DNA from 4 places in the Paenibacillus sp. FSL R7-0163 genome. Region 3 is predicted to be linked to each of the others. Evidence: predicted binding sites of a transcription regulator. Region 3 holds the regulator's gene; each other region holds the start of a gene.

Region 1 (7,637 bases), 1.0 Mb from region 3:
TGTGCATCGATTGCCCGCGCAGCAAGTGCCCGGCTGCTCGTTGCTGTTCAGTTGCTAATACAGCGGAAGCATGCTGAAGCTGCTCCTCCCGCTGTGCCAATTGACCATATACTTTCAAATCCCGGAAACCGTACAACACTTCGGTAACTTCCGTGGACAGCTGCGACCTCTGCTCACGAACGCGTCCATGTGTTCTCCGCTGCCCGAGTAACACAATTCCCGGTACAACGAATGCCGTTACCAGCATACCTATTACAAACAAAACGGCAATCCAGATCGAAAAGGTAGAAGTAAACAGCACCGTAGCCAAAAATACCATGACAACCATGATCGGAGGATAAGCGACTCGCAAAAAATAATTTTGCAAACTTTCCACATCCCCAACGATCCGCGCAAGCAGATCCCCGCTTCGATTTTTGTTCAATATACCAGGCGTTAAAGGAATAAGCTTGGCAAAAAAGGATGTACGTAAACGGCTAAGCATGGAGAATGTCGCCCGGTGAGAATACAAGCGTTCTCCATAACGACTCGCCGCCCGAAGCAGACCCAGCAGTTTGACCATGGAGGTGAGTACAATTAAAGTATAAAGCGGTGGCGCAAATACCGTTTGCGAAATCAGATACCCGCTCGCAGAAAAGAGTGCCACACCGGCTATGCCGGCGATAAATCCACCCAAAATCGAAAGAATGATATCCTTGCGCTCCTGAATCATCGCCTTTGACAGAACAGCCAGTTCATTCATGAGGATATCCCCCCTTTCCGCTCTACATCAATCATCTCGGCATACTGAGGCAGGTGCTCCAGAAGCTCGTCATGTCGTCCCGAGTCCACCAACACTCCATTGTCCATAAACAAAATCTTGTCGGCTTGTTGAATCGTATATAATCGGTGAGCCACCGTAATCATCGTAGCCGTTTTTGCCAGTTTGGCTATGGATCGTTGCAGTACCCGCTCGGTGTGCAAATCCAGTCCAACTGTGGGTTCATCAAACAAAATGATAGCAGGACGCTTCAAAAAAGCGCGTGCTAAGGCAAGCCGCTGCTTTTCCCCACCAGACAGTCCCCGGCCTCCTTCACCAACAAAGGTATCAAATCCATGCTCTAATTGGGCTGTAAGCGCAGCGAGTCCGGCTTCCTCCACCGCCCGCTCAATTTCAGCTCTGGAGATGTTTCCACCAGCACCAATCGCAATATTTTCAGAAAATGTGCCTGCAAAAATATACGGATGCTGTGTAATGTAGCTAACATGTTCGAACCATTCGGTTTCATCGTATTGCGAGAGTGGACTTCCATTCACCAGAAGCGTACCCGATTCTGGTTTCAGCAGACCGGCAATGAGATGTAGCAAAGTCGTTTTGCCGGAACCGCTTTTGCCAACAATGGCAATGTGTTCTCCTGGGCTAAGCTTGATCCGCCCCGTCTTAAGCTCGAAAGAATCTGGAGCATACTGAAACCGAAGTTGGTCAATTACGATAGACGGTGGTATTAAAAGGTCTCCAGAATGGGCAAGTTCCAGTTTGCTTATTCTGTCGGTCCTATCCCCGACCTTATCTATGCTGTCGATCTCGTCGATTCCATCGGTTGTTAATGCTCCTTCAATGCCATTAGCGTCCCTGCTCTCCCCTGCCGTTTCCTCAAGCATCTGTTCCACCTTACGAACCGCACCCATACTTGTCCGGCCGCTGTGAAAGGCTGTTCCCGTATTCTTTAACAGGTTGTAAAACTCGGGAACGAGCAGCAAAACGAAAAAGGCAGTGTGGAACGTCATAGCTTTGAAAACAAGCAACTGGATGGCCAGTTCGAGAGCCACAATACCAATGCTTAGCATCACGATTGATTCCAGCATGAATGTATTCGTAAACGCAATCTTCAAAATACCCATCGTGGCATCACGATAACCTAAGCTACTGCGCTCAATCTCCTGTTGCTGACGGTGAGCCCGTCCAAATATTTTCAATGTCACCAGTCCTTGAAGAGAATCTAGAAACGTCCCTGAAAACTCAGCCAGTTGCGCATATTTTTCTTCGGATTTGTTCTTCGTTTTCAGCCCTACCAAAATCATGAACAGCGGGATGAACGGAGCAGTAAACAATAGAATGAACCCCGTGTTGGCATGTTGGATAAATGTAACGACCAAAATCAGAACCGGGATGATAGCAGCTTCCATCATACGCGGCATGTATTGACTGAAATAACTATCAGCCTCATCCACAGCATCCAGAGCAATACTGACCTTCCCTCCCGTCTGTCCACTAAGGGTTGAAGGCATGGAAGCATGGGTCAAGTTTTGCAGCACGGCTGCGCGCATATTTGTCTTGGCAGCAGCTGCCATATGCAAGCCAACAATACCGTTTCCATAAGACAATAGTGTGCGTACAGCCATAATAGCCAGAAGTATACCGAGCAACAGGATAACCGATGAAAATGAAGCTCTCTCCACAAAAATCCGTTGGACTGCTTCAGCAAGCAGTCCAGCCTGACTCACAATAGCTATACCAAGCCCGAACGAAATGATTGCGAGGAGAGCCATGTTTTTCCTTTGTGAAGACATTTGTTGAGAAATCAAACTGGATTTCCTCTTCACAGATCACACCTCCTTTATATATAGGCTTGTAGGGAAACCTCAAACATGCCGTAATGGATTAATCAGCTTTATTTTTTCCCTTTTACATAATCCGCATCAAACAGGAAGAGTCTGAAGACCAGAATAAGGGATGGGATCAACAGGCATAGACCGCCGATAAACACAATAACTAATGCTAAGCCCATTGCCGGTGAAGTTGCACTGCTCTGAATCGTGATATACGGATCAAGAATATAAGGGTATTGCCCAATTCCATAAGCGAAAAAGGCACAGAAAAATTGCAACATGACGCATATAAAAGCTAATCCGTAACGGCGTCCGTTATATAATAGCCACATCGCGATCATGAAGAAAGCAACGGAAAGTGCCAGCAACCACCATAAATCCATCATATTTTGAAAATGCCGCTCATTGTGTTGACCCAAATAGATAAATGCTGTAAGTGCGAGGATTATCGTCGGTGTGCTCCAAAACAGGGCGTAGTTGCGCATCAGCTTCAACGCGGAATGATCCTCTGCCCGAGAAGCGTAAAATGTCAGAAATGAGCCGCTAATGAACAAAACGGACACAATTGCCAGTCCAACGATACTCCACGATAACGGATTGGTGAACAGCGCCCAGTAATCCAGAGAAACCGTCTCCCCCTGCTTCACGATAAAGCTGCCTTCAGACAAAGTTAGCGCCACTGACAACGATGCTGGAATAAGCAAACCTGTAGCTCCGTACAAAAAAAGATATACTATGTTTTTCTTGGAACCGTAATTTTCAAAAGCATAGAATGAACCGCGAATCGCAAGAAGAATCAATGCAATGCTTCCCGGAACAAGTAGCGCGGAGCCATAATAATAGGCTGTGTCCGGAAAAAAACCGACGATGCCAATGTAGAAAAAGATAAAAAATACATTTGTAATTTCCCAAACGGGTGATAAATAACGCGAAATCAGACGATTAATGAGATGATCCTGCTTCGTTAAACGGGCATAAAAGGCGAAGAAGCCCGCTCCGAAATCAATGGAAGCTATAATTAAATAGCCGTACAAAAACAGCCAGAGCACCGAGATGCCAATCAATTCGTAACTCATCATTCAGTGCCCCCCTTTTCCGTAGATTGATTAGGATGATCCTTCATCCATTTCTCCATCTCAGCTTCTGCTGGATTATTGTTGAACAAGCGTCTTAGCACGATTACACACATACTGCCGAGAACGATGTACAAGAGCAATAAGGCGAAGAATATAATTCTTACATTCGGTGAAGACGTGGCCGCCTCCTCAACACGCATATATCCACGGATAATCCACGGCTGTCGGCCAACCTCTGCATAAAACCAGCCCAGCTCAACAGCCAGAAAAGCGAGGGGGGCGCTCAGTGCGATGATGCGAAGCATCCACTTGTTAAGCTCATTACGCTTTTTCCAGAACACAAACAGAAAATATAGGAACGAAATCGCGAGCAGAGTAAATCCGATTCCGACCATTAAATCAAACAGATAATGAACGAGAAGTGGTGGCCATTCTTCCTTGGGGAATTCCTCGAGCCCCGTCACCTCTGCATTAAAGTCTCCAAAGGCCAGGAAGCTGAGCAGCTTCGGAAGATGAAGAGCCCCTAGAACTTCATGCTCTGCATTCAGCCATCCCAATAGAACCAAATCCACCCTGCTACTCGTCTCAAAATGCCACTCTGCCGCTGCAAGCTTCTCTGGCTGATGCTCGGCCAAAAACTTGGCGGACACATCACCGGCTAACGTGTTCAGCAAACCGAATAGTAAAACGACCGCCATCATGAGATTTAAAGATTTTTTGTGGTATGCGGACACACCTTTTCTCAGCATCGCGAAGGCTGCAATCCCGGCTAACAAGGCAGCTCCTGTTAAATAGGCCGAGCTTAATACATGGAACACTTTGGAGAACGTCGCCGTATTCAGCATCGCTTGCACCGGGTTAATCGCTGTGAATTGGCCTGCTTCCATGACAAAGCCTTCAGGCTGGTTCATGAATCCGTTCACCGTCGTAATAAAAACGGCAGACATGCCTGCCCCGGCGACAATCGGTATCGTCAGCAGCCAATGGGTATATGGATTTTTGAACCGATCCCACGTATACAAATAAATGCCCAGGAAGATAGCCTCGAAAAAGAACGCGAACACCTCCATGAATAACGGAAGTGCAATGACATTCCCAGCCAGTTTCATAAAATTCGGCCATACCAGGGCCAGCTGTAGTGAAATCGCTGTACCGGTCACAACACCAACCGCCACAGAAATGACAAATCCTCGAGACCACCTCTTTGCCATAAGTGTATAATGGGGGTCTTTCTTCCGGATCCCGATGAACTCTGCTATAGCGATCATTAGCGGTATACCGACGCCAATCGTCGCAAAAATAACGTGGAACCCGAGAGTCAAGCCTGTCACTAGCCTGCTCCATAGCACCGTATCAATTGCCATTCTTTACTGCTCCCTTCAAAACTCTGTTCATTTTTCGTCTTAAGTTGATACTTATGATTAGGCCCGCTAACTGTAGGCTGCATTCAATATCAGGTTTAGCAAGGCTCAGCGACATCGTTTCCTGTTCGTTTTAGTATGACATTCCTCGTTCTTTGCTATGTAAAAAGAGAAATATTTCACAAAGCAAGAGTTGGCGAACCTGATTTACCTGTTACTGAGCAGTCAAATTAATAACGTGGCCTAATAATTAAAGTTATCTTATCTTAAATTTTAAGTATTTCAATCATCGACATCTCTTAATCCCTAAACGTTCAAGAAAGGGACAAATCTTTCTAACAACTCAGTGAATAACACAAAAAGCACCCGAAGGAGCTATTGATTGATTAGCGTATATGTGATGTCACAAGTTTCCTCCTACTTCGATGCTAACAAAAAAACGAAATTTTCTGATTTTAAGCCGTAATATACCCCCTTTTTGCAACAAAAAAACACTGACTTAAATCATCAGTGTTTTTGAATTCAAGCTAATGTCATCTTCGTCATGACAAATCTTGAACTGCCACTATCATTTAGTACGACCGTAGAAAAAAGAATACCCATCTGACTTCCCAAGCTTAGTTGTCTCCGTTCCGTCCACTAGCTTGACCGCTTTCAGCAACGATACAATTTGCGTATGCATTAGCTTTGCATCAAATTTGTCCATCTCTCTGTTGTCACTATCCACGAGCAGATAGTCGGGCATTGGAATGAATCCAATCACCGGTATCCCTGCTTCAAATAAGGGCTGACTCTCTCCAAACTCAAACTTGTTATGTCCACGCAATAATACAGTACGTGTGCTATCTGTCTTTTCAATAGCCTTCAGCCAAATGGCTGCCATCATTTCATTGCCTGCATACGTATATTCTGTACTTATTTGTCCAGTTGGACCATAATGACCCGTATCATCGTCCTTCCACTCCATGCTGCCTAAATGCTCAACCGTAATTCCAGCTACAGCTTTTAAATGACCATTCTTGCCATCCCACAGCTCTCGATGCCCCTCCATCCAGGTGGAAGTTGCCTGAGAGGACCCTTTGAACTCCGGTAATCTAAAATGTCCTGTCACAAAAGCGAAAATCATCGTACGTTCCGGCTGCTCCTGCTGTAAGTAACGAATCATAGACAGCATGCCCACAGCGCCATTCTCCTCCACTACATTTATCCCATCCGTATGGGTATTTACGATAATCGCTTCGTCTTTATTCTTACCGTCAATTTTCACATAAAAGGATTCTGTTGGGGCATCTTTTTGAATTTCCGCTTCTAAAATAACCGTACCTTCTTTATGCTCCTGAGCTGCGCTGATCACCTTTTTCCCTTCCGTTTCATTAACCCAGATTGCAGGGATTCCTGCATAATCGGTGGTAAAAGGCACATATTGCTCTTCAACCTTATCGTCAGATACCCCTTTCCAGACTAAAACAACAGCTTTTACGCCCATTTCCGTCGCTTGCTCCAATTTAGCTTCTTTTAAAGCTGTAGTGAGGACCAGATCGCCTTCATTTGGGGCAATTTGGTTGTCCATTGGAGATGAATCCCGCATATTCATAACGATCCCACTTGGAAAATTTCTAAAATTCTCAATTTCAATGACAGCAATTTTTCCACTGGCCTGGCCATATTCACCACGCTTCGTATACACCAGCTCCCCTGTCACACCTTTTTCGTCAGTTTCCCCGGAATAGGGAAAAGCTGAAGAGACATGAATTGCCTGCTGATCAATCATTAAAGCACTGTTCTTTTCTTCCCATCGGTCAAAAGTATAGCGATCACGATGTACTTGCAGCCCCATATCCGTTACCTGCTGCTCCAGCCAAGCAATAAACTGATTGTGACCCTCAGAGCCGGTTGTACGGCTTCCAAAAGAATTCATTACTTCAATATCTTTCAGCATCATTGCTGCAGAATCCAATTTACGTTCATCGATCGTCATAGCCGCATCAGCTGATAATGCCACAGGTGTTGTAATAGGTTTTGCATAGATTCCAATCCCCCAAAGTGCAGTAACGATAAGTGCAGTAATGCTGAATAACACTTTACGAACGGCTAGAAACGGAGTGACTCTTTTGCTCCCCGATTGCCCAAAGAGTCCTCTACATATGCCCGCTACGATCAGCAGCAGGATAGAAAGCGCAAGCAGCCAAAATTCTCTTGTTAGTAAGAATAGCCCTTCTGCCACCATCACACTAATAAAAACCACATGTACCTTCTCACGTTTCTTTAAGAGTAAAAAAGAAATGCCTAAATCTGCTAACAAAAAGATAATGGTCACGATCGAGATTACCATTTCTTTGCCAATGAATACCGTAGCACAGAGTGCTAGGATCAAAAGCAGCACCGCTGACAATCGTCTATATAAGATTTCTAACATGACGCCCTCCCATTTTAACTAACGATTATTTTGACATTACATTTGTAATGCCTTATGGTTTTAGCATATTGAAAAGACTCATGAAAAACAATGAAACGAACATCAGAATGTACAAACGGAGGGGAAATGTCATCTCAAATCATGAATTATACAGTCCAAATACCTCTCAGCATCGTTCCAATAAAGAAACTAACC
Region 2 (7,637 bases), 340 kb from region 3:
AGATGCTGTCCGAGCGGATGAAGGATTTGGAAGGTGAGGGTATTCTGGTTAGACATGTATACCCGGAAACACCTGTACGTATTGAATATGAACTAACAGACAAAGGCCGTGCGCTGGAGCCTGTTATGCAGCAGATTCAGTCTTGGGCTGAGAGCTGGGTAGAGTAGAAATCAAAGTCGTGTTTTGGCCCTTTTTCCTGAAGAACGGAGGAGGGCTTTTCAATTTTTAAATAAAAACCTTGCACAGATCGAAAAAATCTGTAATATAATAGAAAAAACGTTGTATGTTCCTTGAATGGAAACGCTTGCAATATTGGTTTTTGCTCAAATCTACTCAGCTGGAGTACAGGCATAGCAAAACTATTAGGAGGCGAGGGAGATGAAGACCACCCTGTATTCCCGGGAAATAACGTATGGAAAAAAGGATGTTACTGAGCTGGAGAACGCTTCGATCAAAGTACAGCTCATCTATGACAAGACGTTGTTCATGCTGCATAGCCATCTTCCAGATTCCTTATGGGATGCGTGGATTGGTGTGCCTTACAGCATTATCTCTTCACTCTACAAAGGCAACAATGATAGCGGGACTATTTTTCAAAAATGGATTCAAAGTCCTTCTGGCTGGAAATGTATCGGCTGTGAACGGCATTGTCTGGAGTCGACGGAACCTCTTCAAGAAGTGAATGTGGCGAGTAATCAACGACAATATAAGTTCCATAATGGCATTCGCCAAAGCATGGTGCTACAAGCCCTAATTTGGTCCATGTACGAGAATACCGTATTATTCAAACCCTTTTTAGGGGATGAGCCCTTTTTTGATGAAGATGATTTGCATACGATATCCTCTTATTTCGTGCCAACTTATCTTAACGATCTACGTCTACTGGAGCAGTCTAAGCCTTGTAAAGAGTACAAAGATCAGAATATACAGATTTATCAGGAATGGATATCCGCCCCTGACCTTGTCCTCAAATGGAATGGTGGCCTGACAGAAGGCAGATGGATGACCGGTGTTTATATGGATCACTCCCGCTTTGCTGGTTTAGGACCTTATTTAAAGGACGCAAAGGGTAAGCGAACGTATATGCAGGCTTATGTTCAATAAAAGATACAGATTTGGTGTGACCGAATAGATAAATGTAAGACAAATAACATTACTGATGCCCGTGTGGTAAACAAAAGACAGGTCGATTGTGGGGATATATCTCCATGATTGACCTTTTTCGTTCAACAAAGAGATACAATTTTCGTGAGTACAATCACAAGTCAAAACTCCTTTCAGGGTTAAGGTGAACAGGTAGAAAAGATTTTTTCAGAACCTGATCACATATCCCGAGGAGGAACTATTATGGAAACTAAACAACCTAATGATAGAATTTCAGATTTACAGCATAAGCAATCGGTGCAACCTGGATTTACTCCAGATGCCCTTGTAAAAGATATTGTGCTGCAATTCCCAAAAGCTGCGGATTATTTCAAGTCCAAACGGATTGATTTCTGCTGTGGAGGCGCCAAACCTCTTGCTGAAGCAGCTGTAGAGCGTGGACTAGATCAAGAGATGATCATTAGTGATCTCAACAAGCTATTCGAGGAATATCCGGTACCACAAGAAGAACTCGCATGGAACACAGCACCTTCTGCAGAGTTAATCGACCATATAGTGAGTAAACATCACCATTACCTGCGGGAAGAGCTGCCCCTAATTAGCCAAAATGTAACTAAGGTATACCGGGTTCATGGCGGAGATTCACCTCATTTAGAAGAGTTATATAGCTTGTTTAATACACTTAAGGAAGATCTGCTTCAGCATACAGCTAAAGAAGAGGAAGACGAGTTTCCAAAATTATTAGCGTATGATGCCAATCCAAGTGAAGAAGGGCTGACCATACTTCGTGAGGCATTAATTGACCTTGAGAGTGAACATGACACAGCAGGCGATATATTGAGACAAATACGCAAAATAACAGATGATTTCACCCCACCGGCTCATGCTTGTACAACCTATCGTTTGACTTATGCCCGGCTAGAGGAGCTGGAGAGCATGACTTTTGAACATGTTCATCTGGAGAATAATATATTGTTCCCTAGATTCCAGTAGAAAAAATGAGTTTTCAAAGAGTCCCTTAGGGGACTTTTTTTATATTTGAGAACAAAGCTTATTTACGTTATTCTTAAATAGACAGTATGCATAACTTACTACAAGCCTGAGACGCTGTGTGGTCATTAGGCGGGACAAGGCGGTGTCACTATGCCCACGAAATATATGTGGAGGTTGTTACTAGGATTAGTCATCGTATTCATAATAGGTGGATGTTCGACTCTTGCTGACGTTAATAATGAAGGGAATAATGGCTTAGCAGGATCAGACGGGCCTACGCTTTCGCTTATCGTTGCGGGAAATGACTTGCTGACCAACCCTTTGGACAAGCAGCTTAGCGAGAGCTACAGAAAAGGGATAACGATCTTTGACCTACTGAAAGGTAGTGGGAAGGCCACCTTTTCTGAGGATAACACAAGCATTCTAACGGTAAATAATATTTCACTCAGTCCAGGAATGAATTGGGAGCTGCAAATGGATGGGGAGACCATTGGATCTGAGGATTGGGGTCGAACCGTCGGGCATGAATCAAAATTAGTAATTACGGCGATGTCTAAGGAACAAGAGGAACCCCTTCAAATTGTGTTGTTGACCGTGAATGGCGGAAGTGAGCAAGTGAATTTGAATCATTCATATGTTATGGGATTTACTGAAGATTTAACAGTGAGAGGTTTGTTGAAGAACAGCAGTGTGGTGCAGTTGACCGAAGACAACAAAAAGGTGTTATCCATTGGTGATTATACTCCTCTTAGCAATGAAGTTTGGAAGATGAAGGTGAATGGGAAGCAGCTGCTTGAGAATGGAATGGACATGAAGCTTAGAGTGCAGGATGAATTGGAGATTTTATTGGCTATACGTTAAAAAAAGTACATAAATGCCAGATCTACGGTTATTCAGAACCTGTGATCTGGCTTTTTTTATTAGAATTTAGAACCTAACAAAATTGTCTTATTTTTTATGTGAAAACATTCACATTTAATGTGACTGTAATCACAATCTCTCTTAAATTTTGAAATGTATAATTTCATTATGTAGAAGATAAGTTGAAGCAAAGTTCAACAAGAACGGATAAGACTGAGGAGGCACCTAACTATGGCAGCGAAGAGAGAAAAATTAGTATTAGTCGGCAACGGTATGGCAGGCATAGGTACGCTAGAGCAAATATTGAAGCTAGGTGGAGCTTATGACATTACGGTCTTTGGAAGCGAACCTCACCCCAATTATAATCGGATCATGTTGTCCTATGTTCTCGAAGGCAGTAAAACCATCAACGATATCATCCTAAACGACTGGAACTGGTATGAAGATAACAACATTACCTTGCATACAGGAACAACAGTTACGCGAATTGACGAGCATTCCAAGCAAGTAATTGCGGATAACGGTATGGCTGTTTCTTACGATAAAGTGATTATTGCAACGGGTTCGAATTCATTTATTTTACCTGTACCTGGTTGTGATAAGGAAGGCGTAGTGGGTTTCCGGGATATTGCAGATTGTGATGCGATGCTAGCTGCGGCTAAACAATACAACAAAGCGGCGGTAATCGGCGGGGGCTTACTTGGATTGGAAGCGGCAAAGGGTCTTGTGAACCTTGGCATGGACGTTACTGTAGTGCATCTGATGGAAGATCTAATGGAGCGCCAGCTTGATCGTAATGCCTCCTCTATGTTGCAAGCTGAGCTAGAGCGTCAAGGCGTGAAATTTGCCATGGGCAAACAAACAGTAGAATTGACTGGGGAACAGAGAGTAAGTGGTTTACAATTTAGTGATGGCACTACACTTGCAGCTGATTTTGTAGTTATGGCTGTAGGCATCAAACCGAATATAACTGTGGCAAAAGAAAGCGGAATTGCTGTTAATCGTGGAATTGTAGTGGACGATTATTTGCAGACCTCTATGCAGAATGTATATTCCATTGGCGAATGTGCCGAACATCGCGGAGTTTGTTACGGATTAGTAGCGCCGCTCTTCGAGCAGGGTATGGTTCTAGCTAAACATCTCTGCGGAAGCGATACAAATCCATATGAAGGTTCTGTTGTCTCCACCAAATTAAAAATTTCCGGTGTGGATGTATTTTCTGCAGGTGAGTTTATGGATTCCCCTGAGCACACTGTAATCTCAAGCAAAGATGAATGGAAGCGAACCTATAAGAAAATTCTGCTCAAAGACAATGTCATTGTTGGTGCAGTCCTGTTCGGGGATGTGACGGAATCGGCTAACCTGCAAAAGTTAGTAAAACAAGGTGCTGTAATGACTGATGAGATTTATACAGAGGTCATGGGTACGGGCTGCTGCGGAAGCGGAGCCAAAAAGAGCACATCTGTAGAAGCTATGGCGGACGAAGAAATCGTTTGTGGCTGTAATGGGGTTACGAAAAAAGCGATTGTGGATGCGGTCATAGAAAATGGTTTTACTACTGTGGACGAGATCAAAGCATGTACAGGAGCGACGCGTTCTTGCGGAGGTTGTAAACCGGTTGTAGAACAAATTTTACAATTTGTCCTGGGTGATAGTTTTGAGCAGTCTGCCAAGCAAGGTATCTGTAGCTGTACAACGCTTAGCCGGGATGAGATTGTTGCTGAGATTACAGCTAAAGGTCTTAGTACTACTAAAGAGGTTATGCATGTACTGGGTTGGAAACAAGAGGAAGGCTGCTCTAAATGCCGTCCGGCGATTAACTATTATCTGGGGATGCTAAATCCGGATACACATCAAGATGAGAAGGAATCACGTTTTGTTAATGAACGTATGGGAGCCAATATTCAGAAAGACGGAACCTATACCGTTATTCCACGCATGTACGGCGGGGTAACGACACCAGAGGATTTGAAGAAAATCGCTGATGTCTCCCTTAAATATGATGTAAAAGTTGTGAAGGTGACTGGTGGGCAACGCCTGGATCTAATCGGGGTGAAAAAAGAGGATCTGCCGAAGGTATGGGAAGAGCTCGATATGCCATCAGGTTATGGTTATGCCAAATCGCTACGTACGGTTAAGACTTGTGTGGGTTCACAGTTCTGCCGTTTCGGTACACAGGATTCGCTGGGAATGGGCGCGCTCATAGAACGTAAGTATGAACGTCTTGATTTTCCTGCCAAGTTTAAAATAGCTGTCAACGGCTGCCCACGTAACTGTGCGGAATCCTGCACGAAGGATATTGGCATCGTCGGTAATGACGGCGGTTGGGAAGTATTTATCGGTGGTAACGGTGGGATCAAACCACGGATTGCTGATTCCTTCTGCAAAATTAAGACCGATGAAGAGTTGATCGAAGTGTGCTCCGCTGTGATGCAATATTATCGTGAGACCGGTAATTATTTGGAGAGAACCTCCGAGTGGGTTGAGCGTATGGGACTTGAGCAGATTCAAATGGTCATTTTGAATAATGAAGATAACCGCAAAGAGCTGGCCGCACGGATTGACTTTGCTCTGACTCAGGTGACGGATCCTTGGAAAAAAATGCTTAATGACAGTAGCACTCGTACTGCGCTTTTTGAAGAAACAAGAGTCTAGCGGATATAACGCACACAGAAGGGGAGAGACCAATGAATAAGACCACACAAACGTATGCAATAGGCTCAGTACAGGATTTCCTGCTGCAGATTGGCCGTGTAGTGATTGCTGGAGCTGTTGAACTGGCTGTATTTCGTGCCTCTGACGGAGCCATCTATGCAGTAGAGAATCGTAGTCCTCATCCTAAGGGTGGCCCGCTTGCGGAAGGGATCGTGTCAGGTCACTATCTGTACGATCCGCTGTACGATTGGAAAATCGATCTGCGCACGGGTGAGGTGCAGGCTCCAGACCAAGGTAGTGTTGTGACTTATCCAGTCACACTGGACGGAGAGAAAGTTACAGTGAGCGTGTAGACACCGAAGAGTGTAGTAATAGATTTAATAGAAAACGGTGGGGTGGAGTATTATGTTTACGCAAAGTGTGGAGAGCATCGTAGAGACGGCAGTCAGTAAGCGGGACAAAATGAATGAAAGCTTGCTAAGATATTTTCTAGCAGCCCTGTTGGCAGGTGCTTATGTAGGCATTGGGATTATCCTTATTTTCTCTCTAGGAGCACCGCTAGCAGCTGCTAAATCACCTTTCCAACCGCTTATTATGGGTACATCCTTCGGCATCGCCTTGACGCTTGTAGTATTTGCAGGCTCAGAACTGTTTACTGGGAATAATATGTTTTTTACTGTAAGTACACTGGCAGGCAGAACCAGTATCTGGGATACCGTTAAGAACTGGATCCTTGTATTCATCGGGAATGTGGTGGGTGCAGTGATTTTAGCGCTTTTAATTCGTGGGACTGGGTTATTCAGTGCTGCGCCGCCAGAGCATTTGATCTTTACAGCCGCTGCTAAAAAAATGAGTCTCCCGTTCTCTGAGCTGTTTTTTCGTGGAATCCTATGTAACTGGCTGGTCTGTTTAGCGCTATGGATGTCCTCACGTGCTAAAAGTGAATCTGCTAAGCTAATTTTAATCTGGTGGTGTCTGTTCGCCTTTATCGCAAGCGGATATGAGCATAGTGTGGCTAATATGACTCTGCTTAGTGTTGCTGTGTTGCTTCCGAATCATCCGGAAACCATTACGATAGCTGGATGGCTGCATAATATGATCCCTGTAACTTTGGGGAATATCATTGGTGGGGGCGTATTTGTCGGCATGGCCTATTGGCTGATCTCACCAGTGCGTGGTACTCGCAATAACCGTTAAATCCATTTTTAATTAACTATATTAGAGCTGAACCGATCTTGGGTTTAGCTCTTTTTTTGTTGAATATAAAAAAAAGACACCTGCATTAGGCGCCTTGGACCACTCTATTTTATATTATGCAGAATAATTGGGTCATGTATGTTTCATTGAGGTGAATAGAGGGTATATTATAACGGAATTAGATCCGGCAGATTTCGTTCGGACACAGTTCGCAGTGGCAAATTTCTTGCAGCATGCCAAGGTCCTTGATGACAATCATACCGTTCTCATACTCAACAGCATCTTTTTTACGCAGGTCGCTCAGCATCCGGTTAACACTTTCACGAGTGGCACCGATCATGTTGGACAAATCTGTATGCGTAATTTTTTTGTTGATAAGGATATTCTCACCATCGCTGCTCTTCTCACCATAGGTATTGCCAAGACGAATGAGCGTGGAGCATAGTGCACCAGGTTTGCCGTACATCATTAGATCACGGAATTTAGTTTGGGTGAGACGGTGATGAATACCCATCCATTTCATAAAGTCGATAGCAAAATCACAATGTTGGCAAATGAGAATTTCTAGATCCTTTTGTTCGATGACGCCAACTTCACTTTCTTCAATCACTTCGGCTGTAAAGCTATGCTTAGTGCTGAAGAATGGATCTGCTTGACCTACCATATCGCCAGCTTGATACATATAAAGAATGAGTTCTTTACCTTCATCAGTAGATTTAGTTAATTTCACACGTCCACGTTTGATATAAAACAATTTATCCGAGTAGTCGCCTTCCCAGAATAGATGTGAACCCTCTGGAACTATGCGCTCTTTCATTGTAACTAGA
Region 3 (7,637 bases):
TTGATTTTCTGAAAATTTGCTTTCCTTCGCTCACATCTTATCAGCTAGGCTCTGTCAGTGCTCATTTTGGAGTGACACATGATCGTCCGCATCAGGCAGATAGTGATGCACTTGCGACTGCTTTAGTGCTGTTGAAATGTCTGGAGGAGCTCTACGAGCTGCCGCTGCTTACGATCCAGAGACTCTGTGAGCTGTTTACCGAAGAGGATAGTGATCTGGGCTGGTACTTTGATGGTCTGCTGCGAGAGCGGGAAGCGGAGACGCTACAGCCCGAAGGTGATCTGACTTTCTATCGTCAATTAGCGCTTGCAGTAGGAGACTGGACGGAGTTAGCGCCACCTAGAGATGAGCATGCTGAGAATCCGCTAGCGAATTTATCTTTTACTGATTATATGGACGAAGTAACCAAACGACTTAAAGACACATTACCGCAGTATGAAAGCCGGGAAGCTCAGGATATTATGATCAATGAGGTGATGACGGCACTTGCCGAAGACAAACACCTACTGATCGAAGCGGGCACAGGAACCGGTAAATCGCTCGGTTATTTGTTGCCTGCCATTTATCAAAGCGTTCGCACCAATGAAAAAGTCATGGTCAGCACTCATACCATTAATCTGCAGGACCAATTGCGCGAGCGGGATATCCCTTTGTTAACGCAGGTAGTTCCTTTTCCGTTTAAAGCTGCTATTTTTAAGGGAAGAGGACATTATTTGTGTCTGCGTAAGTTTGAGCATAAAATTAATAAAAAGGACTTTATAAGCCCAAGGGAAGATGCGCTTACTGCAGCTCAGATGATCGTATGGCTCACTCAAAGTGAATCAGGGGATGATGAAGAGCTGAATTTAAGCGGCCGGGGCGGTGATTTCTGGGAGACGGTGGCAAGCGATACCGATTCCTGTCTGGGACGTTCCTGTCCTTGGTTCCGCAAATGCTATTATCATAGGGCCAAGCATGAAGCTGGGATTGCTGACGTGGTCATTACGAACCACTCCAAGCTATTCGCAGATGTTAAAGCTGGGCACCAGCTGCTTCCAGCTTACGAGCATCTTGTAATTGATGAAGCACATCATTTAGAAGATGTGGCTGGTAAACATCTTGGCATGCATATGAAGCATTTCACTGTGGCACACACGTTATCGCGACTGTATAAAGATAGCCGAAACGGACAGCTTCCTGCTCTGCGCCAGATCTTACAGTCGTCAGGCAGTGAAGAGGCTTCAGAATGGAGCGGAGTCATCGATCGGATCTACCCGGATCTGCTTACTGTCAAAGAAACCTGGGATGCACTCAGCGACAAGCTGTTCAGCCTTTTGCCGGAACGCAGTGATGCAGCAGCAGGGGAAGCGGGACAACTGGTTATGCGTTTGCTTCCCGCCCGTAAGCCGAAGGATTGGGATGAATTAGTTGCGCTTGAGAACACTATGAATCTGACGTTAAGCGACATCATCCGTAAGGGTGATAAAATGCTTAATGAGATGCGTGACCAGGAAAGCCAATCCTCAGCAGACAGTCTTGTTACTGATATTAGCGGTTTATTTAAGGATTTGGCTTCCATACGTGAGCAAGTAAGATTCTTTATGGGGCTGAATGACGATAATGTAGTATATTGGCTGGAGGCAAATGGAAATTACCGCAGCAAATCACTGCAGATGTATGCCGTCCCTGTGGATGTTAGCAGCCAGCTTAAAGAGTTGTTCTTCGATAAGAAAAAAAGCATCGTGCTTACCTCGGCGACGCTGTCTGTAGATAAATCTTTTCAGTTTATGATTGATAATCTCGGACTTAACGAAGCTGCGGAAGAGGGACGTCTAATGACTTCACTCCTTCCTTCTCCCTTTAAGTATCGCGAGCAGGCGCTGCTAGTTATACCGCGTGATTTTCCTAGTGTGAAGGGCAGTGTGGGCGATGCTCGATTTGTCGATACACTCGTACAGTCGTTAGCAGAAGCTGCCAAAACAACACGTGGGCGGATGCTGGTTCTGTTTACTTCTTATAAAATGCTGCGTCAGGTATATGATCCGCTTAAAGAGGCTTTGGCCTCACAAGAGATTACGGTGCTTGGTCAAGGCGTGGAAGGTGGCAGCCGGAGCAAGCTGATCCGCCGCTTTCAGGACAGTGCAGCATCCGTTCTGCTGGGGACGAGCAGCTTCTGGGAAGGTGTAGATATTCCAGGTGAAGCACTGACTTGCCTGGCCATCGTGAGACTTCCGTTTCAACCGCCGAATCACCCGTTGGCGGAAGCGAAGTCGGAGTTATTGCAGGCTCAGAAGAAGAATCCGTTCATGAAATTGTCTGTTCCTCAAGCGGTTATTCGCTTTAAGCAGGGATTCGGAAGACTGGTTCGCACGGCGCAGGATCGCGGAATAGTTATTGTTTATGATACAAGGGTTATTGAATCTCATTACGGGAAGTATTTCCTTTATTCATTGCCTGGTCCCAAAATGGAGCATATGCTGACTGATCAAATGGTCCCCCGCATAGCGGAATGGCTAGAGGATGGCGGCGCTTCTTAAAATGCTCGTCTTCAGTTTAGCTCCTCCTTATCCTTAAGGGCGGTAAGTTACAGTACCGCCCTTAATAAGGAGAGGTATACGTTTGAATATGGATTTTCACAAGAACATTACTATTTTTAGGAGGAAAAATATGAAATCGGATAAAATATCAGAAGCCGTTGTTCGCAGACTACCTGTGTATTTGCGTTTTTTGAATGATCTCCAGAATCGCGAAATATTAACAGTTTCCTCTCAGGAACTTGGACAAAAGCTGGATCTTAATCCCGCACAGATTCGTAAGGATTTAGCGTATTTTGGTGACTTCGGCAGAAAAGGTATCGGCTATGATGTAACGTATCTTATTGAGAAAATCCGTCATATTCTGAAGCTGGATCAACAGCTTAATGTAGCTTTAGTAGGGGCAGGTAATCTCGGACATGCCTTGTCTAATTACAATGCATATCTTAAAGATACAATGAAAATCACCGCTATATTTGATTCGTACGCTCCTAAGGTTGGACGTAAGATCAACTCCCTTACTGTGCAACCAATGGATGAACTAGGCAGCACGATTCGTGAGCAAGGTATTCGCATTGCCATTATTACCGTACCTGATTCAGAAGCTCAAAATGTAGCAGATATTCTCATTTCTTCTGGGATTGAAGCGATTTTGAACTTTGCCCCTGTGATTCTGAAGACACCACCGAATATCCGGGTGCATGCAGCTGATTTTACAACTGATCTGCAAAGTCTTGCTTATTACTTGCGGGATGGAAAGGAAGAAAGCGAACATGAACAGCAATAAAACGATAATTAAGGGCGGGTATTTTCTGACTCCGGGAACGGATGAGCCGGTTCTGAGTGGATATATGACTATTGAAGATGATTTAATCACTTACATAGGAAAAGAAGAGCCTCAGATGGAAGCTGGAGTGCAAGTGGTTGATGGCAGTCGTCTGCTGTTCATGCCTGGACTTGTAAACACACATGGTCATGCGGCGATGTCTTTGCTGCGTGGATATGGAGATGATTTAGCGCTACAAGTGTGGCTTCAGGAGAAAATGTGGCCGATGGAGGAAAAGTTCACCGGTGATGATGTATACTGGGGAACCTCCTTATCTGTATTGGAAATGCTGAAGGGTGGAACTACGACCTTCCTCGATATGTATGATCATATGGACCGAGTAGCTGAGGTAGCTGAGTTATCAGGTATCCGTTCCGTATTGATGCGTGGTGTGATCGGGTTATGTCCAGAGGATGTACAGAATCACAAGCTTGCGGAAGCGATTTCTTTTGCCCGTAACTGGCATGGAAAGGCGGACGGTAGAATTACTACTATGATCTCGCCGCACGCCCCTTATACTTGCCCTCCGGACTTCCTGGTTAAGTTCGTGCAGGCAGCGCATGATCTGGATTTACCGATGCATACGCATATGTCCGAAACGAAACGTGAAGTGGAACAAAATGTGGCGGATTACGGGTTGCGTCCTGTAGCTCACTTAGAGAAGCTTGGAATGTTCACACGTCCCTCGATAGTTGCACATGGTGTTCATTTAAATGATGAAGAGATTGAGATCTTGGCTCGCCATAATGTGGGTGTCTCTCATAATCCGGGCAGTAATTTGAAGCTGGCTAGCGGAGTGGCTCGGGTTACTGATCTTCTAAAAGCTGGTGTGAAGGTGTCTCTTGGCACGGATGGCGCGGCAAGCAACAATAACTTGGATATGTTTGAAGAGATGCGGCTTGCAGCTCTCATTCATAAGGGTGTCAGCGGTGATCCAACGGCTGTTCCAGCTCCAGAAGCTCTACGTATGGCTACAGAATATGGCGCCCAGTCCATCTTTTTAAATAATGTAGGTAGACTTGCTGTTGGGATGAAAGCTGATTTCATTGCAATTGATATAGATCAGCCGCATTTGCTGCCACACACAGATCTGTTGTCTCATGCAGTTTACTCTGCTAGCGCTAAGGATGTTGAGCATGTGTGGGTGAATGGTAAACAGGTCATCAAGCATGGACAATGCTTAACCCTGGATGAGGAAGCTATCCGGCGTAAAGCGCAAGAAGCCTTCGAAGGTTTATTGAAGCGTTAAGTCTGGATAATAACGAATAAATAATAGGCTGCGACTTTTTGCTTTTAGCAAAAGTTGCGGCCTTTTGTACATTTTAAAGGCTGGGAAAGCTAGAAAATTATGAAATTTTGGATAAACACGCGGGTGTGTTATATAATCAAAAAAGATATATTACTAGAAAGGGAGCTGTACCTTGAAGAAAAGGAAAAAATGGATCCTCCTGGGGTCAGTTCTGATTCTGCTCCTGGGGTTTGGACTTATCCAGTTCTATGCCTATATTATGAAAGATCAATGGAACGAGCGGGATATCGCCAAGGATGTTGCCAAAACCAGAGCGGGTCTAACAGAGGTAACCAAAGCACAAAAATCGGTTTGGGATGAAAATGCAGTGTACTGGGTTTTAACAGGAAAAAATGAAGCCGGGACTGCTCTTATGGTCTGGGTCCGCTTTACGGTAGATGGAAAATATGCTGAAGGCGACGACGCAGTGTTTGCTGAGGAACTAAGTAAAGGAACCTCAGAAGCCCAAATACGCGGCATTATCAAAGCTGATCTTCCGGACATAACGATTGAACGCTTGCTGCCGGGAGTATATAACGGAGAGTATGCTTGGCAGCTTTTTTATAAACAGAGCGGTCGGTATTATTATCAATTTTATCGGTTTTCGGATGGGTCCCGAATGGGTGAAGGTTACAGTTTACCTAAAAGTTAAGCCGAACATAAGGAAATTAAGGGTGGCAATGTAAACAAGCGAACTTATTATAAGTTCGCTTGTTTACATTTATTTGATGTACAAAAGTGATATACTAAGTGATATACTGAATGGGTGGTTATCACCGAATATTCTCTTAAATTCACATACAAAAATAGGCCGATTGATTAAAAATCAAGGCCGATTTTGTCGAAAACGAGGAATATATTTGGTATTGATGGAAATATTTAAAAAATTAAATTTTAAATATATTCACATTTATTTTGAAATTAGTATATACACCTGTGATATACTACTACTTGTAATTAGAACAGCAATAAGAGACTTCAGTCTCTCTGATGAGCTCTCAAGTAGCTATAAATTATTATACTGAGCTTTATATTTTGTCATCTTTGAGAGGAGGACGTTTCTTGAAATTACGTCTTGTACCTGTGCTGATAACGTCTCTACTGTCGGCTACTCTATTGTTTGGTGGCTTCTTTTTGTATCGTCAGTTTGCAATGCAGGAACCACTTCAGAAGATTGTATCTCAATATGAGGGCGTCAATGATTCTCATATCAGTATTAACCGCAATGAGGTCACTTTGAAACTTGATCTCCAGCCAGGCACGAAATTACGTGAACTGGTTCAGTACGTCTCTAAAGAAGGAAAATCGATGATTGATGGACGTACACTGAAACTTGATGTAGAACAGAACTCCAGTGAACTGCTGGATGAATACTGGGATAAAGCGATGTTCTCTGTAGCTGAAGCCATGGAGAGCCGTAAATATACACTTATACCCACAGAACTTGATGGACTCAAAGCGCAATATCCGCAATATAAAAATGTGATAGCCTCAACAGAAATTGACGACAATAATGTCTATGTAAGCTTGAGTAATGGAAAAGAAAGCAAATTTATTATTTTGCCGCGCAAACCTGCGACATTGGGGGTATGGAATAATGCCTAAATACCTTAAAGAAATTCTAATCGGATTTGTTCCTGTCTTGTTTATTTTTATGGCTTTTCTAGGCATTAATATATTCCCGATCGTTATTGCTGCTGGGATGCTCACGGCTTTACTTATCATTGCTCATTTAAGAGGCGGACTTGCGGTGAATGCAGGTGCCGGGAAGAAACGCAAGAAGGATGGACCTTCAAAGCTTACTTTTGAAGAAATTGGCGGGCAAGACAATGCAAAGCAGGAGCTTCGTGAAGCGTTGGATTTTCTGATCCGGCATGAGGAAATCAGCAAATTCGGGATTCGGCCTTTGAAAGGGATTCTGCTTACAGGCCCTCCAGGAACAGGTAAGACCCTTATGGCTAGAGCAGCAGCACATTATACGAACTCTGTATTTGTGGCAGCATCAGGCAGTGAGTTTGTAGAAATGTACGTAGGTGTCGGTGCCGGCCGTATCCGCGATTTGTTTAAGGATGCCCGTACCCGCGCCCTTAAGGAAAACAAGCAAAGCGCTATTATTTTCATAGATGAAATTGACGTAATTGGCGGTAAGCGTGAAGGCGGACAGCAGCGAGAATATGATCAGACCTTGAATCAGCTGTTGACCGAGATGGACGGGATCTATAACAACGAAACGCCGCGCATTCTGCTGGTAGCAGCCACTAACCGTAAAGAAATGCTTGATTCAGCATTGCTGCGTCCTGGCCGGTTTGACCGTCATATTCAAGTGGACATGCCTGATAAAAAAGGCCGCAAATCGATTCTCGAATTGCATGCCAAAAATAAGCCGCTTCATGCAAATGTGAACCTCGACAAAATTTCCGAAGAAGCCTATGGTTTTTCCGGTGCTCAGCTCGAAAGTGTTATGAATGAGGCAGCAATTTATATGATGCGTGAGGAATTGACAGAGGTTGAGCAGCGGCATCTGTCGATGGCGATTGACAAGGTTATGATGGGGGAAAAAACGGACAGAGAAACTAACCACGAAGAGAAAAAACGGGTGGCAATCCACGAATTGGGACATGCCATTATGGCAGAGCTGCTTCGTCCGGGAAGTGTTAGTCAGGTTACGCTGACTCCGCGGGGGCAAGCCCTTGGTTATGTACGTCACAATCCTCAGCAAGAGCAGTATTTGTACACCAAAGATTATCTCGAAGATCAGATTATGATCGCACTTGGTGGAGCGGCTGCAGAAGAAATGTATTATGGCGGACGAAGCACTGGTTCGCGTGGCGATTTTGATCAAGCCCTGAATATTGTCGAAACCATGATGAAATCCGGATTAACTTCGTTGGGTATCGCCAAGCTGGAAATGGTTACCACTGAAGAGCTTATGAAGGAAAACAGTAAAATATTGGATGAATTGATGGTGCGTACTCACGACCACCTTGAAAAGCAACGAAATGTATTTGAT
Region 4 (7,637 bases), 1.9 Mb from region 3:
GGGAGGTCTTCGGGAGGGTGCGGGTAGAAAAAGCACTGGTGTAACTAAAAAGGTATCTTTGACGTTATCTGAGGACGTTTGGCAGGAGATAGAGCAGGCTTGTGCGGATCAGAACGCATCTCGCTCTCAAGTATTTCGGAACATTATTGAGGCGCATTTTGTAAAGGAATCTAAGGAGAGTTAGGTGAAGTCTTTGCTAATCCATGTATCAAAAGATTCTCTTAGTACCGCATTACAGGCAGCATTAAAAGCCATATCCGCGAATAGTTCCTCACGTGTTCTTTCAGGAATACTTATTCAGGCGCAAACTCAGGGTCTGATATTAACAGCCAGCAATATAAGAATGACCATTGAATATAAGCTCCCTGTGAAGATGGATTCGATGGTTGTGCACAACACAGGTGAGATCGTAGTTCCCGCGCGTTATTTTTATGAGATCATTCGTAAGCTTGATCCTGGACTAATTAGGCTGGAAATCGAAGAGGCATTGATTCTAAACATTCAATCAGGGAACACTCAATTTCGTTTATGTGGAATGGATGCGGCAGAGTTTCCAAGAATCCAATACATAGATCATCCAAACATTCAAAAGATAAGCATGAAGAACACTCTCCTGAAGCAAATATTTAAAAGAGTGGTTTTTGCGGTCTCTTCATCGGAAACCAGACCTGTGCTCACAGGAGTTTTGCTTCAAATAGATAAGCGAAATATTCGTGTAGTCGCCACTGATGGCATCCGCTTCGCCCAGCATATTGTTGAAAGCATAGAAGATTACGGTGCAATTCCTTTAGATGTTGTAATCCCGGGCAGCAGCCTGGAGGATCTTTTAAAAATATTAAGCGATGATGCAGACAGCAGCACCGATTTAGAAATAGGCCCCAAGCAGATCAGATTTATTTCTAATGGATTGAGGGTTCAGTCTGCCCTTCTAGAAGGAACTTATCCCTCTGTCAATAATTTAATCCCAAAAGCGTATCTCTCCGAAGTGATTGTTAAGACAGACCGTTTGTTACATGTGGTTGAACGTATTTCTATATTGGCTGGTGAGAGTGTTATGCTCAGCGTACTTCCTTCTAACACGCTAAGTTTAGTGTCCAAGACTGCAGAAATTGGGGATGTAAAAGAAGAGATTCCTTTGGATCATCTAGAGGGTGATCATTTTCGAGTAGCCTTTAACGGAAAATATTTCAGGGACATCCTTCGGGCGATAGATAGTGAGACGCTTAGAATAAGGTTCGCGGGAAAAGAAAGACCGCTGGTGATCCTGCCTGTAGACGCATCTTCGTCCACACTTTTTTTAATTACTCCTGTGAGGACGCATGATTGAGGATATGTTAATTGCAGTATTTGAGTACATTTGAGCGAATAGCTGCAACTGAGTCCGAGCAATTGCTGAAAAGAACGCCACCTGCCAAATCTGCTCCTAAACGTGCTAACCAGTGCTTAAACTAACTGTCTATGACTCAACTTATCTACTCCGTGCGCGGAATTAGCTGCCTATTGCTCAACCTATCTACACCGTGCGGAATTAGCTACCTATAGCTCAACCTATCTACTCCGTGCACGAAATTAGTTACCTATAGCACAATCTATCCGCCTACGTCTCGAAACCAGTTACCTTTTGCTCGATCTAGATCGTAGCGGACCGTACTGCAGCTATTTCAGCATATGGGTTCATTTTGCGAAGGTTTCGGACTGTATAGCACCTATTGCCCTTGATTTACTCAGAAAAGGAGTACATTTGAGCGAATAGCTGCAACTGAGTCCGATAGTGTGGCAAAACGAGCGAAATTATGGAAATAAGAGCAACTGAGTCCGAAATAGCCCAAACCCACTTCAGCATCACAGCTTTCCCAGACGGGAATGAGGTATATTTGATCTGGGAGGGGATGGAATGCATAATGCAAAGACGGCCATATTTTATTTCTCAGGTACTGGCAATACGGAGATTATTGCTAAGCAATTTGCTGAAAGGCTAAGAAGTAAAGGGCAAGACGTAGATTTGTTTAGAGTGGAAGATATTATTAAAGGCACTCGTTCTGTAGAATATGAAGCTTATGATCTTATAGGTATTGGTCATCCGGTTCTAGGCTTTGGCGCTTCCGGTTTTGTTGAACATTTTGCAGATCAGCTGCCTGAATGTAATGGAACCCCGGCATTTGTATTCAAAACGGCATCCTCTCCACACTATATCAATAACGGTGCTTCGAATACGGTTCTTCGTTCTTTGCGTGGGAAGGGATATATCCCTTTTCACAATTCCATTTTGGCGATGCCATGTAATTTTTATATCAAATATGATGACAGGTTGAATAAGCAGTTGTACCAAGCCGCACAGCGTAAGGTGGAATTGTTTGCAGAGGAAATCGTAAACCGAACACCACGAAATCTGCCGATTCACCCTGTGTTGGAGCGGGTTCTGAGAACAGTATATTATTGTGAGGAACACCAAGGGGGAAAATACTTCGCCAAAGGATTGCGTACAACGGACGCTTGCACACTATGTTTAAAATGTGTCAGCAACTGTCCAACATCCAATATTAGTAGCGGCGTAGAAGGAATTGTTTTCAGTCAAAATTGTTTATTATGTATGCGTTGTGTTTATTCTTGTCCTCAGAAGGCAATCCAAGCGACACGACTGAAGACTAGCGTAGTAGATCCCTATACTGGAGGTCCGAATCTTCATAAACTAATGAAGGATTCTGCGAATGATGGACGGTTTGTTACTCCCAAATCCAAGGGCTACTATAAGCATTTTATTAAGTATTTGGAGGAATGACATATGAATCTGTTTCGGATGGGATCTAAGCTACTGGGGATTGAGCGGATCAGCACATTTTTGGAGGATAATTATGTGAGTATCGGCTACCCCGGAATAGGGGATCTGGAGAATCTAAGCATAGAGGAACTTCGTGATCGATTATTCGGTACTTACCAATATAGTGAGCCGGAGCTTATGCAACATCTGCAAGCCCTTCAGCTATTTGTACATACGATGCAAGATGGAGATTATGTGCTGGTGGCCGATGGAGATTGGGTACATCTCGGAGACCTCGGAGATTATTTTTACAACGAGTTAAATGATAATGTTGACGAGGGTACATGCCATCGGCGTGGTGTAACGTGGTTAAAAAGTCTGCCGATTTCTGAACTAAACACAGGCGTGCGGGAGTTATTTAACCAAAGTGCACCGGTTGTACAATATAAGGGTCCAAAACCAAGTGCTCGCTTGGATCTGTGGATTACAGGTGTTTCTGCTAATGAACAAGAAGTGAATAGTCCGCTGCAATTGGATGAGGAGATGCTCTCTAAGGCGCTTAATATTTTGAAAGAAGCTTTGATTTGTGATGACTCCGAACGACGGGAACGAGCAGCGATTGCCATTTTACAATATGCGAAGTAAAACTTCTTCTGTATAACGAGCGCATGGTCGACTATCTTCATGATGAGTTTCAATTAAAAAACGTTCCACCCGCTACTTGCCTCGGATGGAACGTTTTGCTGTATCTATAATCAGATGAACTCAACGAATTCGTTGACTGGCTTACGGTAGCCGCGGGGTCTGATTTTATGTTTTTTGTCTTTGCCGATCGTGATCAGCATAACAGGTACCATATGATCCGGCAGATTCAAGGTGGATTGGATAACATCAGCATCGAAGCCGATCATCGGGCAGGTATCCCAGCCTTTATCTTTGGCGATCAGCATAAAGTGCATGGCCGAGAGAGAGGCATTACGTATTGCTTCATCTCTTTGAAAAGCATCCTTATCAATGTAAGCATTGTTAATCATCTCTATTTGCTCATCATATTCCTCTTGTGACATCGCTCCTAAAGCTTTAAGCCCGCCATAGATTTCTGGAGCCTGCTGATAAGCATGCTTATCTCCTAGCACTACAATAACTGCTGAAGCAGTATGGATTTTATATTGGCCGTAAGCCGCTTCGCGAATTTCTTCTTTTAAGCTCTCGTTAGATATCACTTTGTAATTTGTATGCTGTAGATTATAGGCCGATGGTGCCAATCTGGCGTAAGAGAACATTTCCTCTAATTCATTTTGAGGGATGGTGACCCCTTCCACAAAATTCATAGCGGATCTGCGGGACTGAATCAAGTCTGTAAAAGCGCTCATAAGTATTCCTCCGTTGTGTATGTATTCGGTTGTAAAATATAAACACCTGATATTTGTAAATGTACTAACTAAATGTTACTAACTAAAAATAACACAGCCTATAAAATTCGTCAATGATAAAATTTATTGAAGTTAATCTTGAATACCCTGTTGTCAAAAAATAGGACATAAATTAGGATATTAGGATATGTAAAAACACGGTGAATGAAAGGGTGGATAAATTGATTAATAGTAGAGAACGATTGATGATAGATTTACAAAGAATCGAAGAGAATGACTACGAGCTTAGAAGTGGACAGGACATAAAGGATTATGTGAAGTTGATGCTTGAGCATTTAGGAGATCCCGAGCCTGTGCTGCGTGATGAATTGATTTATTCCACATTCTACAAATGGATTAATGAGAAACATTGGTTTAATGATGCGGAGCTTCGTGAACTGCTGTGGATACTCCTTGACGAGCAGCATCTATTTTATCACATTGGGAACAAAGAAGATCAGACGGTGTATACAAGAACATTTTCTGTATTGGTTGTTGCTCTTATTCTCCAGCGGCATAGGGAAAAGGCTATATTGGATAGCTCTGAATTTACAAAGGTGAAGCAGGGTTTAATTCGTTATTATAAGGAAGAACGGGATTTAAGAGGTTATATGGAAAAAGAAGGCTGGGCACACGCAGCAGCCCATGGCGCAGACGCCTTGGATGAGCTGGTTTTATGCTCGGAGAGTGATGCCGAGGTGCGGGAAGAGGTTCTGACAGTTGTTCAAAAGATGCTTTATAACGATCAATACATATTCAGGGAGGAAGAAGATGAACGGATTGCTACTATTATAGTTACAATCATCGATCATCATTTACTTCCACAGCAGTCTATAACCGAGTGGATTCTCAACTTGGCGCAATGTGGCAGTTGGCCTAGAAGCCACAGCCAGTATGTTACTCGAATAAATACAAAGAACTTCCTGCGTTCTCTTTATTTCAGGTTACTTCTAATAGAGAAGAATATGGACATTGTGGATGTTTTGTTGAAAACTGAGAAGAATTTGAATGAATTTGTACATTAATTCACTCAAACGGTTTTAATTAACACTGGTAATTTAAATAATTTATTATAATGTAATAAAAATCACAAAATTTTATGGAAATTCAAAAACTTTGTGACATTTATAACTTGATAAGTGCTATAATAGAAATATGGCGTTAAAAGTTCTTATGTTTTTCATTACTATTAAGCAGCAAAGCTTATTGCAGAGGAGATTTGGATATGTCAGAATCAATCACTCAAACACAACCTGAACAAGAATCACCAAAAGTAGCTGTTAGCAAGGAACAAATGGATGTTCTAGAGCAGCTCTTGAAACCAGAAGTTCAGGAATCATTAACAGTCTTGGTGGAACAGCTGCCAAAATTAACTGAGCTTGTTGGCGTGCTTACAAAGTCCTATGACTTTGTGCAAACTGTCGCAGCGGATGATGTCTTGAAAAGTGATACGGTAAGTGCAATTAAAGAACTTGCTGAACCTGTAGTGCATTCCGCGAAGAATATGGCAGCTACAGTGATCGAAGCAAAAGATCGTGCGAATGAAAGTAACGAAGTTATTGGTCTTTTTGGTCTTATGAAGTTGTTGAAAGATCCACAAGCACAAAAGCTTTTCCGTTTCGTAAATGCATACCTTCAAGTTGCTGGAGAACGCAGTAAGCAGAAATAATCATTTTCATATCTTATTCGTAAGGGACGGAGGAAACATCATGTCTAAACATATTGTCATTCTAGGAGCAGGTTATGGTGGTCTACTAAGCGCCTTAACCGTACGCAAGTATCTCAAAAAAGATGAAGCTAAAATTACTGTAGTTAATCAGTATCCTACCCACCAAATCATCACAGAATTGCATCGTCTTGCAGCAGGTAGTGTTGCAGAGGGTGCTGTTGCTATGCCTCTAACTAAGCTTTTCGCAGGTAAAGATATTGACCTGAAAATCGCGAAGGTTAATTCATTTTCTGTGGAGAACAAACAAATTGTTCTTTCTGATGGTGTGACACTTACTTATGATGCGCTTGTTGTAGGTCTTGGCAGCACTACAGCTTATTTTGGCATTCCAGGGCTTGAACAATACAGTATGGTATTGAAATCAGCTGCAGATGCTAACAAAATTCATCAACATATTGAAGATCGTATTCGTGAATATGCGAAATCGAAAAATGAAGCAGATGCAAACATCCTGATCGGTGGCGGCGGCTTAACCGGCGTTGAGCTTGTTGGTGAAATCGCGGATGTATTGCCTACACTTACTAAAAAATATGGCGTTGATCCTAAAGAAATTAAGCTTATGCTCGTTGAAGCAGGTCCTAAAATCCTTCCAGTATTGCCAGATGCATTGATCGAACGTGCTGTAGCAAGCTTGGAAAAACGTGGTGTACAATTCTTGACAGGTCTTCCTGTTACGAATGTAGAAGGCAATGCGATTGACTTGAAAGACGGTCAAAAAATTATTGCTAACACGTTTGTATGGACTGGTGGCGTACAAGGAAATCCACTCATCGGCGAATCCGGTCTTGAAGTTAACCGCGGTCGTGCAACGGTGAATGAGTTCTTGCAATCCACTTCCCACAAAGATGTATTCGTTGCTGGTGACAGCGCGGTGGTCTTTGCAGAAGATGGACGTCCATACCCTCCAACTGCTCAAATCGCTTGGCAAATGGGTGAATTGATCGGATACAATCTGTATGCCTTCTTGAAAAATAAATCGTTTGAAAGCTTTAGCCCAATCAACTCTGGTACGCTTGCTAGCTTAGGCCGTAAAGACGGTGTAGCCATCGTTGGTGCAAGTTCTACTCCGTTAAAAGGCTTGCCTGCAACTCTGATGAAGGAAGCAAGTAATATTCGTTACTTGTCCCACATTAAAGGATTGTTCAGCCTAGCTTACTAATATAGTTTAACCCTAAACCCTGCTCGAATCTGAGCGGGGTTTTTGTTATTGTTTTTTTAGTGAAATGTTTGCATTATTGATGTTTCGTAGTAGGCTGTATTCATTGTATTTGATATAATAGATTGGGTTATATTAACAGAGGTAGTTAGAGGAGGATTTCATTTATGATATTCCAACAAAACGATGTCATTCTGTTTCAAGGTGACAGCATAACAGACTGGGGACGTAATCATGAAGACGCTTCATCGCTTGGAGTGGGTTATGCAATGATGGTCGCCGCTCGTCTGGGGTATTTATATCCAGAGAAGAATCTTACTTTTATTAACCGTGGCATTGGTGGCAACCGTATTGTTGATTTACAGGGGCGTTGGGATAAGGATTGCCTGGATTTGAAGCCGACTTGGGTGTCCATTTATATTGGAATTAACGACACTTGGCGCCGTTTTGATTCTGGTGAAGAAACCACTCCCGAGCAGTTTGAAGCTTCATATCGGGACCTGATTAAACGCACTCAGAAATCTTTGGATGCTAAATTAGTTCTTATAGAGCCTTTTGTTTTGCCTGTACCGGAAGATCGTA

The links. The regulator Rex, encoded in region 3, represses fermentation and respiration genes when NADH is low (regulators of the CRP and FNR family bind a similar motif). The targets are predictions, from matches to a motif close to TTGTGAAATATTTCACAA.
Region 1: NST45_RS11520 (cytochrome ubiquinol oxidase subunit I) is a predicted target of Rex. The motif match lies at 5,194-5,211, and genes of this name have one in related genera.
Region 2: nirB (nitrite reductase large subunit NirB) is a predicted target of Rex. The motif match lies at 3,055-3,072, and genes of this name have one in related genera.
Region 4: NST45_RS15670 (DUF1641 domain-containing protein) is a predicted target of Rex. The motif match lies at 5,246-5,263, and genes of this name have one in related genera.

What each region holds. Positions count from the first base shown of each region.
Region 1 is NZ_CP150224.1:2,591,558-2,599,194, forward strand. It holds gene cydC (thiol reductant ABC exporter subunit CydC) at 1-742, opposite strand, end outside; gene cydD (thiol reductant ABC exporter subunit CydD) at 739-2,583, opposite strand; gene NST45_RS11515 (cytochrome d ubiquinol oxidase subunit II) at 2,652-3,668, opposite strand; gene NST45_RS11520 (cytochrome ubiquinol oxidase subunit I) at 3,665-5,029, opposite strand; gene NST45_RS11525 (hypothetical protein) at 5,595-7,442, opposite strand; gene NST45_RS11530 (TetR/AcrR family transcriptional regulator) at 7,523-7,637, shown strand, end outside.
Region 2 is NZ_CP150224.1:1,245,324-1,252,960, forward strand. It holds gene NST45_RS05330 (helix-turn-helix domain-containing protein) at 1-167, shown strand, start outside; gene NST45_RS05335 (hypothetical protein) at 379-1,104, shown strand; gene ric (iron-sulfur cluster repair di-iron protein) at 1,402-2,097, shown strand; gene NST45_RS05345 (hypothetical protein) at 2,248-2,958, shown strand; gene nirB (nitrite reductase large subunit NirB) at 3,190-5,613, shown strand; gene nirD (nitrite reductase small subunit NirD) at 5,646-5,966, shown strand; gene NST45_RS05360 (formate/nitrite transporter family protein) at 6,019-6,810, shown strand; gene NST45_RS05365 (Crp/Fnr family transcriptional regulator) at 6,989-7,637, opposite strand, start outside.
Region 3 is NZ_CP150224.1:1,585,513-1,593,149, forward strand. It holds gene dinG (ATP-dependent DNA helicase DinG) at 1-2,516, shown strand, start outside; gene NST45_RS07005 (redox-sensing transcriptional repressor Rex) at 2,647-3,300, shown strand; gene NST45_RS07010 (amidohydrolase) at 3,287-4,588, shown strand; gene NST45_RS07015 (DUF5590 domain-containing protein) at 4,761-5,279, shown strand; gene NST45_RS07020 (hypothetical protein) at 5,690-6,232, shown strand; gene NST45_RS07025 (AAA family ATPase) at 6,225-7,637, shown strand, end outside.
Region 4 is NZ_CP150224.1:3,498,160-3,505,796, reverse strand. It holds gene NST45_RS15700 (hypothetical protein) at 1-184, shown strand, start outside; gene dnaN (DNA polymerase III subunit beta) at 185-1,327, shown strand; gene NST45_RS15690 (EFR1 family ferrodoxin) at 1,895-2,779, shown strand; gene NST45_RS15685 (hypothetical protein) at 2,783-3,403, shown strand; gene NST45_RS15680 (nitroreductase family protein) at 3,514-4,131, opposite strand; gene NST45_RS15675 (DUF2785 domain-containing protein) at 4,353-5,195, shown strand; gene NST45_RS15670 (DUF1641 domain-containing protein) at 5,396-5,839, shown strand; gene NST45_RS15665 (NAD(P)/FAD-dependent oxidoreductase) at 5,880-7,058, shown strand; gene NST45_RS15660 (SGNH/GDSL hydrolase family protein) at 7,223-7,637, shown strand, end outside.